Linked DNA regions of Sagittula stellata E-37. The protein of the gene in region 1 interacts with the protein of each later gene in a pairwise test. Links are inferred from orthologs where the notes say so. Each region holds a gene or a part of one and is shown on either strand. Other genes may lie near its edges.

Region 1 (7,479 bases):
CCACAGCGAACACCGCCCTCCCGGCGCGGTCAGCGTCGTGCAAGCTGACCGAGAAGCCAGGCGTCCACCGGAACGACGATGGCCTCTTCCTCGACCACTGCGGCGATGACGGCGACGAGCCGTCGGCTGCGCCCTTCGCCGAGTAAGACCGGCCCGCCGGACTGGCCCGGCTCCACCCGGCAACGGATGCGCCAGAGCGGGCCTTTCTCCTCACCGTAACACAATGGCGTGATCGTGAGCTGGTGCGGTGCCGAACGGCGGTATCCCATCAGGGTCAGCGGCCCCGGTGGCACGCCAAGCCCCACGGGCAGCGGGCTTGGGTCCAGCGCCAAATCGAGCGTCACCAGCGCGATGTCATGCGCGATGTCGAAGCGGCCTTCGCTGTAGGCTTTCGGATGCACGGTCACGGCCTTGATTCGCGCGGCACCCGTGTGGTGCTTTCCGTCCCAGCCCGCGACGAAGGTCATGTCCCCGACCCGCTTGAGATATCCGTCGGTGGGCGTTGTGACGCAATGGGCGGCGGTCAGCGCAACATCGGGGGCCACGAGCGTCGCGGTACACATCTCGCGGTGACGGTAGCCGGCAAGGTTCAGGCGACCGACCGCATTCTCGGCAAGGGCCGTGGCAGGTGGCAGGGCGGCGGCGACAGTCAGGAGCAAAACCCGTAACATGGCCGCAGCATAGCGCGTGACGGGCCTGCGCGACCATCTGCCAGCCTGCCGCGCACCTTGCATCCGGGCGCAGGTCCGCATAGGTAACGCCCAATTTCGCGGGGGATGCCCCGCCGATCCGACACAGAGATCCAGCAGGGAGCATCCAATGGACCAGAACGCCCTTTCCTCTTTCGTGATGATGGGTTTGATCTTCGCGATCATGTATTTCCTCCTCATCCGTCCGCAGCAGAAGAAGGTGAAGGAGCACAAGGCGATGATCGAGGCGGTCCGCCGCAACGACATCATCGTCACCCAGGGCGGGATCATCGCCAAGGTCGTCAAGGTGAAGGACGATGCCGAGCTCGAAGTGGAAATCGCCGATGGCGTGAAGGTGCGGATCATGCGGTCCACCATCGCGGCGGTGAAATCCAAGACCGAACCCGCAGAGGCCTGAGACCCACATGCTGCAGATCGATGCCTGGAAGCGTTGGCTGATCTGGCTCACCGTCGTGGTGGGTCTGCTTCTTGCCTTGCCGAACCTGTTCTATGGACGGGTCGAGATCCACAACGACGCGGTCAAGGCCATCGAGGCAGGTGACGATACGTCGGAGAACCGCGCGGCAGAGGCCGAGTGGCCGTCTTTCCTGCCGTCCGGGCTGGTGAACCTCGGGCTCGATCTGCGCGGCGGTGCGCACCTGCTGGCGCGGGTGCAGACCGCGGACGTCTACAAGGCCCGGATGGAGTCGCTCTGGCCGGAAGTGCGGGACCTGCTGCGCGACGAGCGCGACACGGTGGGCACGATCCGCTGGAATTCCGAAGCCGTCGACCGCGGCGAACTGCGGGTCAGGCTTTCGAAACCCGAAGGCATGCAGCGCGCCATCGAGGTGGTGCGCGGGCTGGCGCAGCCGGTGGTCACGCTGACCGGCGCGGGCGCGTCGGATATCTTGGTGCGCGGTGAGGGCGACGAACTTGTCGTGACGCTGTCGGAGGCAGAGAAGCAGGCGACCGACGACCGCACGCTGCAGCAATCGCTCGAAATCATCCGGCGCCGCATCGACGAGGTCGGCACCCGCGAACCGACGATCCAGCGGCAGGGCGCGGACCGCATCCTGATCCAGGTGCCGGGCATCGGCTCGGCCGCAGAGCTGAAGGCGATCATCGGCACCACGGCGCAATTGACTTTCCAGCCCGTCGTCGGCCGGACCACCAACGAAAACGACGCGCCCGGACCGGGGAACGAGCTGCTTCCGTCACTGGACGAGAAGGGCCTTTATTACGTGTTGGAACAGACCCCGGTCGTGACCGGCGAGGAGCTGACGAACGCGCAGCCGACCTTCGACCAGAACGGGCGCCCGGCGGTGAGCTTCAACTTCAACCCGTCGGGGGCGCGCAAGTTCGGCGACTACACGGCCGCGAACATCGGCTCGCCCTTCGCCATCGTGCTGGACGACGAGGTGATTTCCGCCCCCGTGATCCAGAGCCACATCGGCGGCGGCGCGGGTATCATCACGGGCAACTTCACGGTCGAGGAATCGACCAACCTTGCCGTGCTGCTGCGCGCGGGCGCTCTGCCGGCAGGACTGGAGTTCCTGGAGGAACGGACCATCGGGCCGGAACTGGGGCAGGACAGCATCGAGGCCGGCAAGCTGGCGACCGGTGTGGCCTTTGTCGCGGTGCTGGGCTTCATGGTGGCCAGCTACGGGCTGTTCGGCGTCTTTGCCAATATCGCGCTGATCCTGAACGTCGCGCTGATGTTCGGCCTGCTGAGCCTGATCGGGGCGACGCTGACGCTTCCCGGGATCGCCGGGATCGTACTGACGGTCGGCATGGCGGTGGACGCCAACGTGCTGATCTTCGAGCGCATACGCGAAGAGCTGAAGACGGCACGCGGTCCGGCGCGGGCGATCGAACTGGGCTATGAAAAGGCGCTGAGCGCCATCGTCGACGCCAACATCACAACCTTCATCACCGCCGTGATCCTCTACGTCATGGGCTCCGGCCCGGTACGGGGCTTCGCGGTCACGCTGGGCTTCGGGATCATTACCTCGGTCTTCACCGCGATCTTCGTGACGCGGCTGTTGATCGTGACGTGGTTCGAACGCCGCCGCCCCAAGACCATCGAAGTTTGAGAGAGAGCCTTACATGCGACTGAGACTGGTCAAGGACGATCTGAACTGGGACTTCTTCTCGAGATCCAAGCTGTGGCTCGGCATCTCGGGGTTGATGGTGGTCATCGCGCTGGCAAGCTTTTTCATCCAGGGGCTGAACTACGGTATCGATTTCCGCGGCGGCACGACGATCCGGACCGAAAGCGCGGAGCCGGTCGACGTAGGCGCCTACCGTGATGCGCTCGCGTCGCTCGGACTGGGCGACATTGTGATCTCGGAGGTGTTCGACCCGAACTTCCGGGACGACCAGAACGTCGCGATGGTGCGCATCGGCGCGCAGGACGGCGAGGAAGCGGTCAGCACCGAGGTCATCGATTCGGCCGAGGCCGCCCTGAAGGAGGTCGCCCCGGACATCCGTTTTACCTCGGTTGAATCGGTGGGTCCGAAGGTTTCGCAAGAGCTTATCCAAACCGCCGTTCTGGCGGTGGGCCTCGCGATTGCGGCGGTGCTGGTCTACATCTGGCTGAGGTTCGAGTGGCAATTCGCGCTGGGGGCGGTGATCGCACTGATCCACGACGTGGCACTGACCATCGGTATTTTCAGCGAATTGCAGATCCGCTTCGACCTGGCGATCATCGCGGCGTTGCTGACCATCGTCGGCTATTCGCTGAACGACACGGTCGTGGTTTTCGACCGGGTGCGCGAGAACCTGATCAAGTACAAGTCCAAGGACCTCAAGGAGGTCCTGAACATGTCCATCAACGAGACCATGAGCCGTACGATCATGACCTCGCTGACCACGCTTCTGGCGCTGATCGCGCTTCTGGTGCTGGGCGGCGACGTGATCCGTGGCTTCGTCTTCGCCATGACGTGGGGCGTGATCGTCGGCACCTATTCGTCGATCTTCGTCGCCTCGGCCTTCCTGCTGCGGCTCGGGGTGAAGCGCGACTGGTCGAAACCCGCGGACACGCCGGGCACGCAGTTCGGTGACATCGACGCCTGAACGACGGAGGCCATATGCGCCTGAACGAGATCATCTATACCGACGCCCGGCCCGTGGACGGTTATGGACCGGGCTTCTTCCGTGTCGGCGGCGAGGTGCATGAAGGTGCGCTGCTGCTGTGGGACAAGGGAAAGGCCGGTTGGGGCGGTTTCGAGGATGACGGCAGCCTGCTGAGCTTCGTCGATCTGGTGGATGTGATCCTCGTCGGCACCGGGGCGGAGATCTCCTTCCTGCCGAAAGAGCTGCGCGAACGGTTGGAGGCCGAGGGGCTGGGGGTCGAGGTGATGAGTTCACCTTCGGCCTGCCGGACCTACAACGTGCTGATCAGCGAAGGGCGCCGCGTCGCGCTGGCGGTGCTGCCGGTCTGAGGCGGAGGGCGCTTTCTCATGATAATTCAGGGCCTTCGGTGACGGCGTTGCGGGTATCCGGGCTGGGGGTCGCACGTGGCGGCGTACCGGTGCTCGAAGGGCTGACCTTCGAGGTCGGCCCCGGCAAGGCGCTCGTCCTGCGCGGCCCGAACGGCTCCGGCAAGACGACGTTGCTACGCACCATCGCCGGTTTGCAGCCGCCGCTGGAGGGGGAGATCGCGGGCGCCGGTGAACGCATCGCTTACGCCGCCCATTCCGACGGTCTGAAGTCCATGTTGACGGTCACCGAGAACCTGAGGTTCTGGGCGCAAGTTTTTGGCACCGAAGACATTTCCCGCGCGATCAACGCTTTCGACCTGATCCCCTTGCGGGACCGGCTGGCTGGCAGTCTGAGCGCCGGGCAAAAACGCCGTCTTGGGCTGGCGCGGTTGATGGTGACGGGGCGGCCGGTCTGGGTGCTGGACGAGCCGACGGTGTCGCTGGACGCCGCCTCCGTCGCGCTGTTTGCCGATGCGGTGCGCGCGCACCTCGCGGGCGGTGGCTCGGCACTGATGGCCACGCATATCGACCTCGGGCTGAAAACAGACGTTCTGGACGTGACGCCCTTCAAGGCGAAGCCGCGTGTCGCCGCCGAAGACGAGGCCTTCCTGTGATTGCGCTTTTGGTCAGGGACCTGCGGCTGGCGGTGCGGGCAGGTGGGGGGTTTGGCCTCGGCCTCGCGTTTTTCCTGATCGTCACGGTGCTGGTGCCCTTTGGCGTGGGGCCGGAGACGGGCCTCCTGTCGAAAATCGCGCCGGGTGTCCTTTGGATCGGCGCGCTTCTGGCCTGCCTCCTGTCGCTGGACCGCATCCTCGCGCTCGACTGGGAGGACGGATCGCTCGACCTGCTGGCCACGGCCCCCTTGCCGATGGAGGGCATCGTCAGCGTGAAAGCGCTGGCGCACTGGATCACCACAGGCTTGCCGCTGGTGGTTGCTGCGCCCGTGCTGGGCGTGCTGCTGAGCCTGCCTGCCGGGGGCTATCTGTGGGTCTTTGTCAGCCTCGCGCTGGGGACGCCGGCGCTGTCGGTCATCGGGACATTCGGCGCGTCTCTGACCGTCGGGCTGAAGCGGGGCGGGCTGCTGATGTCGCTGCTGGTTCTGCCGCTGTACGTGCCGACGCTGATCTTCGGCGCAGAAGTGGCGCGGCGCGGCGCCGAGGGCCTGCCGGTGGCGACGCCGCTGGCGATGCTGGCCGGGATCAGCTTCGGTGTCGTCGCGCTATTGCCGTTTGCCAGCGCCGCCGTGCTGCGGATCAACCTCAGGTGAGGCAAGGGGCTGGGCGCCCGGGGACATATTGCCTCGGGCCGATATTTGGGGTGTATGGAATTCGGGGGCGAAGGTAGGGAGAGCCATGGCGTCGATCTGGGAATATGCCAATCCGGTCAAGTTCATCCGGACCACGGACCGGGTGTTGCCGTGGCTGTCGGCGGCGGCTGTCATCGCGTTGGTGGTCGGGCTCTTCTGGGGCTTCTTCCTGACGCCCGACGACTACCGCCAAGGAGCGACGGTCAAGATCATCTACCTGCACGTTCCCGCCGCTCTGATCGCGATCAATGCCTGGCTCATGATGCTGGTCGCCTCGCTGATCTGGATCGTACGCCGCCACCACGTGAGCGCGCTGGCGGCCCGGGCGGCGGCGCCGGTCGGGGCGGTGATGACGGTGATCGCACTGGCCACCGGCGCGATCTGGGGGCAGCCGATGTGGGGGACTTGGTGGGCGTGGGATCCGCGTCTGACGTCCTTCCTGATCCTGTTCCTCTTCTATCTCGGGTACATGGCTCTTTGGGAAGCGATCGAGAACGATGACTCGGCGGCGGACCTGACGTCGATCCTGTGCCTCGTGGGGTCGGTCTTTGCGATCCTCAGCCGCTACGCAGTCAACTTCTGGAACCAGGGCCTGCATCAGGGCGCGTCGGTCATGCGGGCAGGTGCGTTGGCCGGCGACACGGAAGAACGCGTCTCCAACGTCTATGCCGTGCCGCTGTTCGTCTGCATGGCGGGGTTCGTCCTTCTGTTCATCGCACTGGTCTTCCTGCGCACCCAGACAGAGATCCGGGCCCGGCGGACAAGGGCGCTCATGGCGCGGGAGAGGGTGGCATGATCCCGGAACTGGGTAAGTTCGCGGGGCCGGTGCTGGCCTCTTACGGGGTGTCGCTTGCATTGCTGGCGCTGCTGATCGTCGCGTCCGTCCGGCGGTCGCGGCGCGTGAAGCGCGAACTGGAACAGGTGGAGGACCGCAAGGATGTCTAAGGTGTCGCCGCTGATGATCCTGCCGCCGGTGATCTTCGCCGCCTTCGGGGTGATGGCCTACCTCGGGCTGAAGAACAGCGACGAAACGCACCGCCTGGAATCGGTCTTCGAGGGCAAGCCGGTCCCGGCAATGACGGATGTTGCGCTGGAGGGCCATCCGGGTATCACGCCGGAGATGCTGGCCCGGGGCGAGGTCGTGCTGGTGAACTTCTGGGCCTCCTGGTGCCCGCCGTGCCGCGCCGAGCATCCGCAGCTTCTGGCGCTGCAGGCTGATGGCTTGCCGATCCTTGGCGTGAATTTCAAGGATCAGGCCAAGAATGCGGTGTCTTATCTGGAGGACGAGGGCAGCCCGTTCGAAGCGGTCGCCTTCGACCCGAACGGCCGCACGGCGATCGACTGGGGGGTGACCGCACCGCCGGAGACCTTCATCGTCGACGGCGACGGCACGGTCTTGTTCAAGTTCGTGGGGCCTCTGGTCGGATCGGACTACGAGCAGCGGTTCGTGCCGGAGCTGGAGAAGGCGTTGGCCGACTGACAATTGCCCGGCGCAGGTGCGCGCGTGCAGGTCGGATGCCTCCGGCGGAGGTATTTTTTGCCAAGATGAAGGGCAGCGCCGTCAGAGTTCGCAGACGGTGGCCTGCTGATGGGTGTCGCACGGGGCCTTGTTGTCCTGTGTGCCTGCGTAAGCGCCGATCACGGCGAGCAGGAGCAATGCACCTGCCTGCAGAAGGGTAATGACTTTCATCTCTGGGCGCCTCTCTTTTCGGTCTCTTGCGTGGGCCGTGACTTGGAAATGGTCCCGTCGGCGGGGAATTAAAGGGGGGGGCCGGCAAAGACAGGGGCGCTTTGCGGGGGTTGAAAATCTGCGCGGTGGCCTGCCGGTGGCCGCGAATTTCGGCAAGCTCCTGCCGAAGCGGGAGCGGCGGGCCTGCCAGTCTTAGCGTTTGTTCAAGGAACTCTGGAGGTCAGGAAAGCCTGACCCGGGGCTTGTCGGCTGGCGCGTCTGTTGCTATCGATTCCGGATGCGCCCGATCCCGGGCCGATGGAGTTTTCATGT
Region 2 (7,421 bases), 860 kb from region 1 along the record:
CGACCGTCGAGGTCGACGTCCTCCTCGAAGACGGCACCATGGGCCGGGCCGCCGTGCCCTCCGGCGCATCGACCGGCGTGCACGAAGCCGTCGAAAAGCGCGACGGCGACAAGTCGCGCTACATGGGCAAGGGCGTCCGGGATGCCGTGGCAAGTGTTAACGGCGAGATTGCCGAGAACATCGTCGGCTTCGACGCGACCGAACAGGTGGCCATCGACCTCACGATGATCGAACTCGACGGCACCGACAACAAGGGCCGCCTGGGCGCCAACGCGATCCTCGGCGTGTCGCTGGCCTGTGCCAAGGCCGCAGCCGACTTTGCCGGCCAGCCGCTGTTCCGCTACGTGGGCGGCACATCCGCCCGCACCCTGCCTGTCCCGATGATGAACATCATCAACGGCGGCGAACACGCGGACAACCCGATCGACATTCAGGAGTTCATGATCATGCCGGTCGCGGCGGAGAACATCGCCGAGGCGGTGCGCATGGGCTCCGAGGTCTTCCACACCCTGAAGAAGGAGCTTTCGGCAGCGGGCATGTCGACCGGTCTGGGCGACGAAGGCGGGTTCGCACCGGAACTGAAGGGAACGCGCGACGCGCTCGACTTCATCCTGAAGTCCATCGAGAAGGCAGGCTACAAGCCTGGCGAAGACATCTACCTCGCGCTCGACGCCGCCTCGACCGAGTACTTCAAGGACGGCAAGTACGAGATGAAGGGCGAAGGCCTGTCGCTGTCGCCAGAAGACAACGTGAAGTACCTTGAGGCGCTGGTGAACGACTACCCGATCATCTCGATCGAGGACGGTTGCGCCGAGGACGACTGGGATGGCTGGAAGATGCTGACGGACGTTCTGGGCAACCGTTGTCAGCTTGTGGGCGACGACCTGTTCGTCACCAACCCCAAGCGCCTTTCGATGGGCATCGAGAAGGGCTGCGCCAACTCCATGCTGGTGAAGGTCAACCAGATCGGTACTCTGACCGAAACGCTCCAGGCGGTCGAGATGGCGCACCGCGCGCGCATGACCAACGTCATGTCGCACCGCTCCGGCGAAACCGAGGATGCCACCATCGCCGACCTTGCCGTCGCCACGAACTGCGGCCAGATCAAGACCGGCAGCCTGGCGCGGTCCGACCGGCTGGCGAAATACAACCAGCTCATCCGGATCGAGGAAATGCTGGAAGACACCGCGATTTACGCCGGTCGCTCCATCCTGAGATGACACCAGCGGGCTGGCGCAACTGACACGTGCCAGCCCTATACGGATGAGACCACGCCTCCGGGCAATACGGCCCCGACGTCCATAGAGCGATCGTGTCCATCCCCCTATCATCGAACCCGATTTCCGGCCGCCGCCGGTGATCGGGAAGCGCAGGGTGAACGTTATGTCTTCCGCGGCATACAAGGAACGACTGGAGGAAATCCGCCGTGCTGAGCACCGGTCGCGGTCCGACACCCTGCTGCGCATCCTGCTCGTCGGCATCGGCGCCACTGCGTACTACATCGCCCGGCCAGACCACCTCGTCATCTTCTGGTTCCTTGCTCACACCGGTTCCGAACTGACGATCATGGCGCTGCTTGCGCGGCGACACATGCGCACGCCGGTCTTCGATATCGCGATTGTCCTGGCGGCCTATGCCGCCTCCGGCCTGATCTTCCTCTCGCTCCCGATCTGGATTCTCGCCTCTTCACCCGGCACGGGCATGGACTTCGCCGCCGCAGCAACCCTGACAGGCTACACCATCTATCTGCTGCACAGGCGCCAGCGGGATTTCGCGATCATCGCGGTCGATGTATGCCTTCTGCTCACCATATTCGGGGCCGCAGCCGCCATCGTCCTGCCCATGACCCGCAGCTGGCAGGAGGGTGCGCTTGTCATCGTGGCCGACGCCGCCCTGACGACCTATGTGATCGTCTCGTTATTGACCGATGCGCGTCGACAGACGCAATTTCGCGAGGCGCAACAGAAATACGCGAATGCCCAGAAGGCCCGCGCACTGAACCAGTTCGTCGGTGGCGTGGCGCACGACTTCAACAATCAGCTCACCGTGATCCTCGGCCACCTCGAATTGTTCGAACTCCTCGACACGCCCGAGGATCGCATGGCCGCACTCGACCTCAGCCGAAAGGCGGCACGCAGGGCGGCTCTGACGGTCCAGCAATTGCTCGCGGCCTCGGGCCGCACCAGGCTCACCCCCATGGCCCTGTCCGTTGGCGGTTTCCTCGACCGGCTTGAGGACCTGCTAAGCGACCTTCTCGATCCGGGCATGCAGATCACGCTGGCGCCGCCCGCCGAGCCGCTGACCGCCTATGTCGACGCAGACATGCTGGAAACCTGCCTCGTGCAACTGTGCCTCAACGCGCAGGATGCCTTGCTGGGAAAGGGCGATATCCGGATCTGGGTGGAGACCCAGGACACGCTGCCGGACCCTGCGCAAAAGACCGAATGCCCGCCTCCCTACACGGTGTTCTTCGTCGAGGACAACGGCCCCGGCGTCCCGCGTGAGGCGCTCGCCATGCTGACGGAGCCGTTCTACACCACCAAGGCCAAAAGCGAGGCGTCCGGCCTCGGACTGTCCGCCGTGTCCGGTTTCGCGCGCCAATCGGGTGGGCTGATACAGATCAACCGCGCACCGCTGGGCGGGCTGCGCGTCGCACTCGTCCTCCCCGCCAGTCCGTGGAGCCCGCCGCCCTCGGGCACGGCGGTCCGAAAGGACAAGCCGCAAGCCTCAACGATCCAAGACGAGCATACCACCCCGGGGTCCGGGCCCCCTATCCGCAAGCCGCTGGCAAAAGTGCACTGACAACACTGTCGAGCGCCGGTCCGAACGAGGCCGCCCAATCCATCGACAGCCCCTGGCTGGCCGGACAGCTCCGCGGTTCACTGCACAACGTGCGTGAGATCAGCTCTCCGGCTCCTGGTAGACCCCTTGCGCCTTCAGCGCGTCCACAACTTCCTTGGGCATGTAGGTCTCGTCGTGTTTGGCAAGGATTTCAGAGGCTTCGAAGGTGCCGTTGACGTAACGCCCGGTGCCCACCATGCCTTGGTTCTCATCGAAGAGATCGGGCAGCACGCCGGTGAAGACGACCGGCACCGTCGCGCCGCCATCCGTCACCCGGAACCGGATCGTCTCGCCGACACCCCGTTCCAGCGACCCATCCTCAACCAGCCCGCCGATCCGGAAGACCTCGTTCGGGGACGGCGGCTCCTCCATCACCTGGCTTGGAGACCGGAAAAAATTGATACCGTCCTTCATCGCGTAACCGATCAGTCCGGTCGAGACGATCAGCGCGACCACAGCCAGTGCTACAACCTGGATCCGCCGTTTCTTCTTCAGCGACTTCAGCGCCATGTCTGTCCTCCCAAAGATCGGTGCATCGCTATATATGCGATTCCCCGCAGCGCGGGGAGGCCTGTGGCGATTTGCCCGTCCCGATCGCCCCCAGATACGGCCGCCGGCCCTTCATCTTGGCCCAAATACCCCGGGGTTCGGGGCAGCGCCCCGACGTGGGTCCGGGGGCCTGCCCCCGGCAGAAAGAGCGCGCGCAGGCGCGCTCAATCCGGAAAACCCCGCCTACGGAAAGCAGGGCGCCAGCATGAGGCCTGCGGTTTCCTCGACACCCAACATCAGGTTGGCGTTCTGAAGGGCCTGCCCGGACGACCCCTTGCACAGGTTGTCGAGCGCCGCGACCACGATGGTCCGTCCCGGCAGCCGGTCCGCCACCACGCCTATGTGGACGAAGTTCGATCCCCGGACGTGGTGCGTGGAAGGCGTCTCGCCAAAGGGCAGCACCTCCACGAACGGCTCGTTGGCGTAAGCGGCTTCAAGCGCCATGTTGATCGCCTCCGCCTCGCCCTTCACGTAGCCGGTGGCAAGGATGCCGCGGTTGAACGGCCCGAGGTGCGGTGTGAACTGGATCTTCACCTCGCGCCCGGCAAGCTTGGAAAACTCCTGGTCGAATTCGCCGAGATGCCGGTGGGTGCTGCCGACCGCATAGGCGTTCGTCCCTTCCGAGAGTTCCGCGTGCAGCAGGTTCTCTTTCAAAGACCTACCCGCGCCGGATACGCCGCACTGCAGATCGAGGATGATGTCGTCAAGGTCGATCACACCGGCGGTGATCAGCGGCCGCAGGATGTACTGACCGGTCGCCGCGTTGCACCCGGTGCCCGCCACCAGCCGCGCTCCGGCGATCTCGTCGCGGTAGAACTCGGTCAGACCGTAGACCGCTTCTTTCTGCATGTCGACGGCGGCATGATCGTTGCCGTACCATGTCTTGTAGGCGGCCGGATCCCGCAGACGGAAGTCGGCCGACAGGTCGACGATCTTCAAGCTCTTGGGCAGTTTCGAGATAACCTCCTGGCTTGTCTTGTGCGGCAGAGCGCAGAAACACAGGTCAATCTCGGAAAAGTCGATCTGCTCCCACGTCACCAGCGTCGGCAGGTCGAGTTGGCGCAGGTGCGGAAAGACCTGTGCCATGCTCTGGCCGGCCTTGGAATTGGCGGCCAGCGCCTTGATCTCGAACGACGGGTGGGTGGCAATCAGCCGGATGAGTTCCGCGCCGGTGTATCCGGACGCGCCGATGATGGCGATGGACTGGGTCATGAGACACCTTTCATGAAAACGAAGGATGGGCTGCAGGTGCCGCGCCCCGGCGCGGCATGAACGTCATCGTCGCAAATCGTTGCGGGTCCCGATCATGCAGTATCTCCTTTGGGATTTGCATTACCGCCAAAATGCCTCTCTCGCAACTGCCTAGCGCGCACGGCCCATGCGAGATCCGTAAAAGCACGGCCGCGCATTCCCGGAGCCATCCCGACCCTGCCGCGTGCCCCACCACCGCTCGGCCACGGCACCAAGAAAAAAACACCGCAGACCAGTGACCTACGCTTGATCCGGGCCCAAGCTCGCGGCACTCTCTGCGCCATGCCAGCCGAACCGTCACTTTCCAGACCGGTCTCCTTCTCCCGCCTCTTTCACCGGATGGGCGGCTGGATTGCCTATATTCCGCTGGTCGTGACGCTGATCCTGACATTGGTCAGCCACTTCACGCTCCGGACGGCTGAGCGTTTCGATGCCGAAGGGATAGAGACAGTGGGCACCGTGCTTGGCCGCGACATCCGTGTGTCCCACGACAGCGACGGCGACGAAACGCGGTCCTACTTCGTGAAGGTCCGGTTCACACCGGACGGCAGCGCACCACTCACGGTCGAACAGAACACTGACGCGGCAACCCATGACCGGAGTGCCATCGGCACCCCGGTAACCCTGTGGTATCTCGCGTCGGAGCCGGACACGATCGAGTTGTCGCGCGGCGAGACCCGGACCGCATCGGCCGTGACGCAGGGCATCGCACTGGTCTTTGGGACAATCTTTCTTGCTGCGCTTTGGGTTCCCGCCCGTCGCGCCATCGCCGCCCTGCGCGCCCGCCGCTACGGCGCGCGTGAAAGGGCCGTGGTGACCGAGCATCTGCGCACCCACATCACCGTGAACTCCCGCCGTCTCTACCGCCTGGCCTGGCGCGATGAACGTGGCCGGGAAGGCAAGAGCCTGCCCTACCGCCGGGACATTCTCCGCGCCTTTCCCGAAGGCAGCCGGATCTCCATCTACCAGGGCCTGACGAAAGCATGGTGGGAAGGAGACGTCGGCCCGAGGGATCCCCGGACCTGAGCCGCCGAACCGCCAGGAACCTTGGGTCGGGACAGACGATACATCGCGATCAAGCGGCCCGTTAAGATTTGACTGAAATACTCACGGACAAGGCGTCCTTCGCAGGATGGCTATGTCCTCTGCTTCGAAGCCGCCCGCATCGCGGGCATCGCCCCGGACAGCGGCATGACCTCCTCCGGCGTCGGACAGCCGTAAGGCACAGTGCAGAAAGGAGGGGGAAGATGAACGCATTTACAGGCATCGTACGGCCCGTCCGCGCTGCCACGGGTCAGGGCTACTGCGGGATGGCGGTCGTCGATTTCGACCACCTGTCCGGCAGCACCGCTTCCGCATCGCCCGGGAAAGGGGTGAACTCGGCGTCTCTGGTCCGGGCGATCTGCATCAGCCATACACGCACACGGCTGAGCGACAGCGCGCTGGACCACCTGATGGTCGAGACTGCGAAGTCCAATCTCGCCAGACGCCTGAGCGGACTGCTGTTATACAAGTCGCGCAACTTCTTCGAAGTGCTGGAAGGGCCTCGGGACATCCTCGATCCCACCCTGCACCGGATTTATCGGGACCCGCGGCACTACAAGATGAAGGTCATGCACTATGGACCGGCCAAGTTGCGGCGCTTCGACGGCTGGTCCATGGGGTTCCGGCGGCTCGACGGCACGATATCGAACCTGCCCTGCTATTTCAGCCTGACGCGCCGCGCGCTCGAAGCGCGTTTTCCGCGCGGCGCCACGAAGGAGATCATGTTCTACCTTCGCGGCTATCTGAACCTGAGGTTTCCGCCCCCGCCGACTGCCGGGCCGCCGTTATCCGACGCATGAACCGCGATCAGGGTGCCCCAGGTCAGACCTTTTCGAAGGTGATCTGGCGCTTCATGAACTGGGTTGCATGGCGCGAGACACGCGCCGGATCGCCCGTCGTCAGGAACCGGCTGGTCGTGCCACGGCCCAACATGTCCGGATGCCGATCGAGGTAGTCGGCCAGAGAATCCGGCACCAGGGTCGCCTGGCTGTAAACATGCACGTCCGGACCCAGTGCATCCTGAAATATGTCCTGCATAAGCGGGTAATGCGTACAGCCCAGGATGGCCGCCTCGGGTGTCGGCATCTTGCGCTTCAGGGCGTCCACGTGGCTGCGAACCAGCGCCTCGGCGAGGATCATGTCGCCTTCCTCGATCGCGTCGACCAGACCGCCGCAGGCCTGTGCCTCCACGTCGACACCGATTGCCCGGAAAGCCAGTTCGCGCTGGAACGCGCGGCTGCGCACGGTTGCGGGCGTGGCAAAAAGGGCGACGTGCTGGATGCCCACCTCGCGCGGAGGAGAGTTGTCGCCCCACTGGCGCGCGGTCAGCGCTTCGATCAGCGGCACGAAGACCCCCAAAACGCGCTTGTCGCGCGGGACCCAGGATTCCTGCATCCGGCGGAGCGCCGCCGCGCTGGCGGTGTTGCAGGCAAGAACGACCAGATCACAGCCTTCGTCCCACAACCGGGATACGGCCTGCGTGGTCAGATCGTAGATGTCGTTGGCGTCGCGCACACCGTAGGGCGCGTGGGCGCTGTCGGCAAAATAGACGAACGGAACGTCCGGCAGCCGTTTCACAACCCGATCCAATACGGTCAGGCCACCAAGGCCCGAATCGAATACACCTACCGCCATGTCCTGCCCCGTGTGCCTGTCACTTCACTGCCGCCGCATCTTGTGCTTTTGCTCGAATTCGAATCCGTATTCGAGGGATTTCAGCGGTGTCGGCGACAACT

The links. The genes of interacting proteins can lie anywhere in the genome.
Region 2: the proteins of ABFK29_RS09500 (region 1) and ccmE interact in binary tests that used the Escherichia coli proteins (3 or more experiments, as listed by UniProt). The link is inferred for Sagittula stellata E-37 from one-to-one orthologs.

Annotation. Positions count from the first base shown.
Region 1 is NZ_CP155729.1:2,000,884-2,008,362, forward strand. What follows is about bases 4,484-7,398. They hold ABFK29_RS09500 (heme ABC transporter permease), read left to right. Parts: upstream 4,484-5,523; coding sequence 5,524-6,273; downstream 6,274-7,398. Other genes in these bases: ccmA (heme ABC exporter ATP-binding protein CcmA), read left to right, coding at 4,484-4,785; ccmB (heme exporter protein CcmB), read left to right, coding at 4,782-5,438; ccmD (heme exporter protein CcmD), read left to right, coding at 6,270-6,422; ABFK29_RS09510 (DsbE family thiol:disulfide interchange protein), read left to right, coding at 6,415-6,957; ABFK29_RS09515 (hypothetical protein), read right to left, coding at 7,039-7,167. In the rest of the region: ABFK29_RS09465 (trypsin-like serine peptidase), read right to left, coding at 30-671; preprotein translocase subunit YajC, read left to right, coding at 820-1,107; protein translocase subunit SecD, read left to right, coding at 1,115-2,782; protein translocase subunit SecF, read left to right, coding at 2,796-3,764; ABFK29_RS09485 (Mth938-like domain-containing protein), read left to right, coding at 3,779-4,132; more of ccmA, read left to right, coding at 4,180-4,483. UniProt on the Escherichia coli protein: Required for the export of heme to the periplasm for the biogenesis of c-type cytochromes.
Region 2 is NZ_CP155729.1:2,862,672-2,870,092, forward strand. Bases 1,627-4,351 are described here. They hold ccmE (cytochrome c maturation protein CcmE), read right to left. Parts: upstream 3,352-4,351; coding sequence 2,902-3,351; downstream 1,627-2,901. Other genes in these bases: ABFK29_RS13560 (ATP-binding protein), read left to right, coding at 1,627-2,802; argC (N-acetyl-gamma-glutamyl-phosphate reductase), read right to left, coding at 3,574-4,351. Outside these bases: eno (phosphopyruvate hydratase), read left to right, coding at 1-1,220; more of ABFK29_RS13560, read left to right, coding at 1,384-1,626; more of argC, read right to left, coding at 4,352-4,602; ABFK29_RS13575 (DUF3592 domain-containing protein), read left to right, coding at 4,924-5,667; ABFK29_RS13580 (BLUF domain-containing protein), read left to right, coding at 5,889-6,485; ABFK29_RS13585 (glutamate racemase), read right to left, coding at 6,508-7,320; ABFK29_RS13590 (lysophospholipid acyltransferase family protein), read right to left, coding at 7,345-7,421. UniProt on the Escherichia coli protein: Heme chaperone required for the biogenesis of c-type cytochromes. Transiently binds heme delivered by CcmC and transfers the heme to apo-cytochromes in a process facilitated by CcmF and CcmH.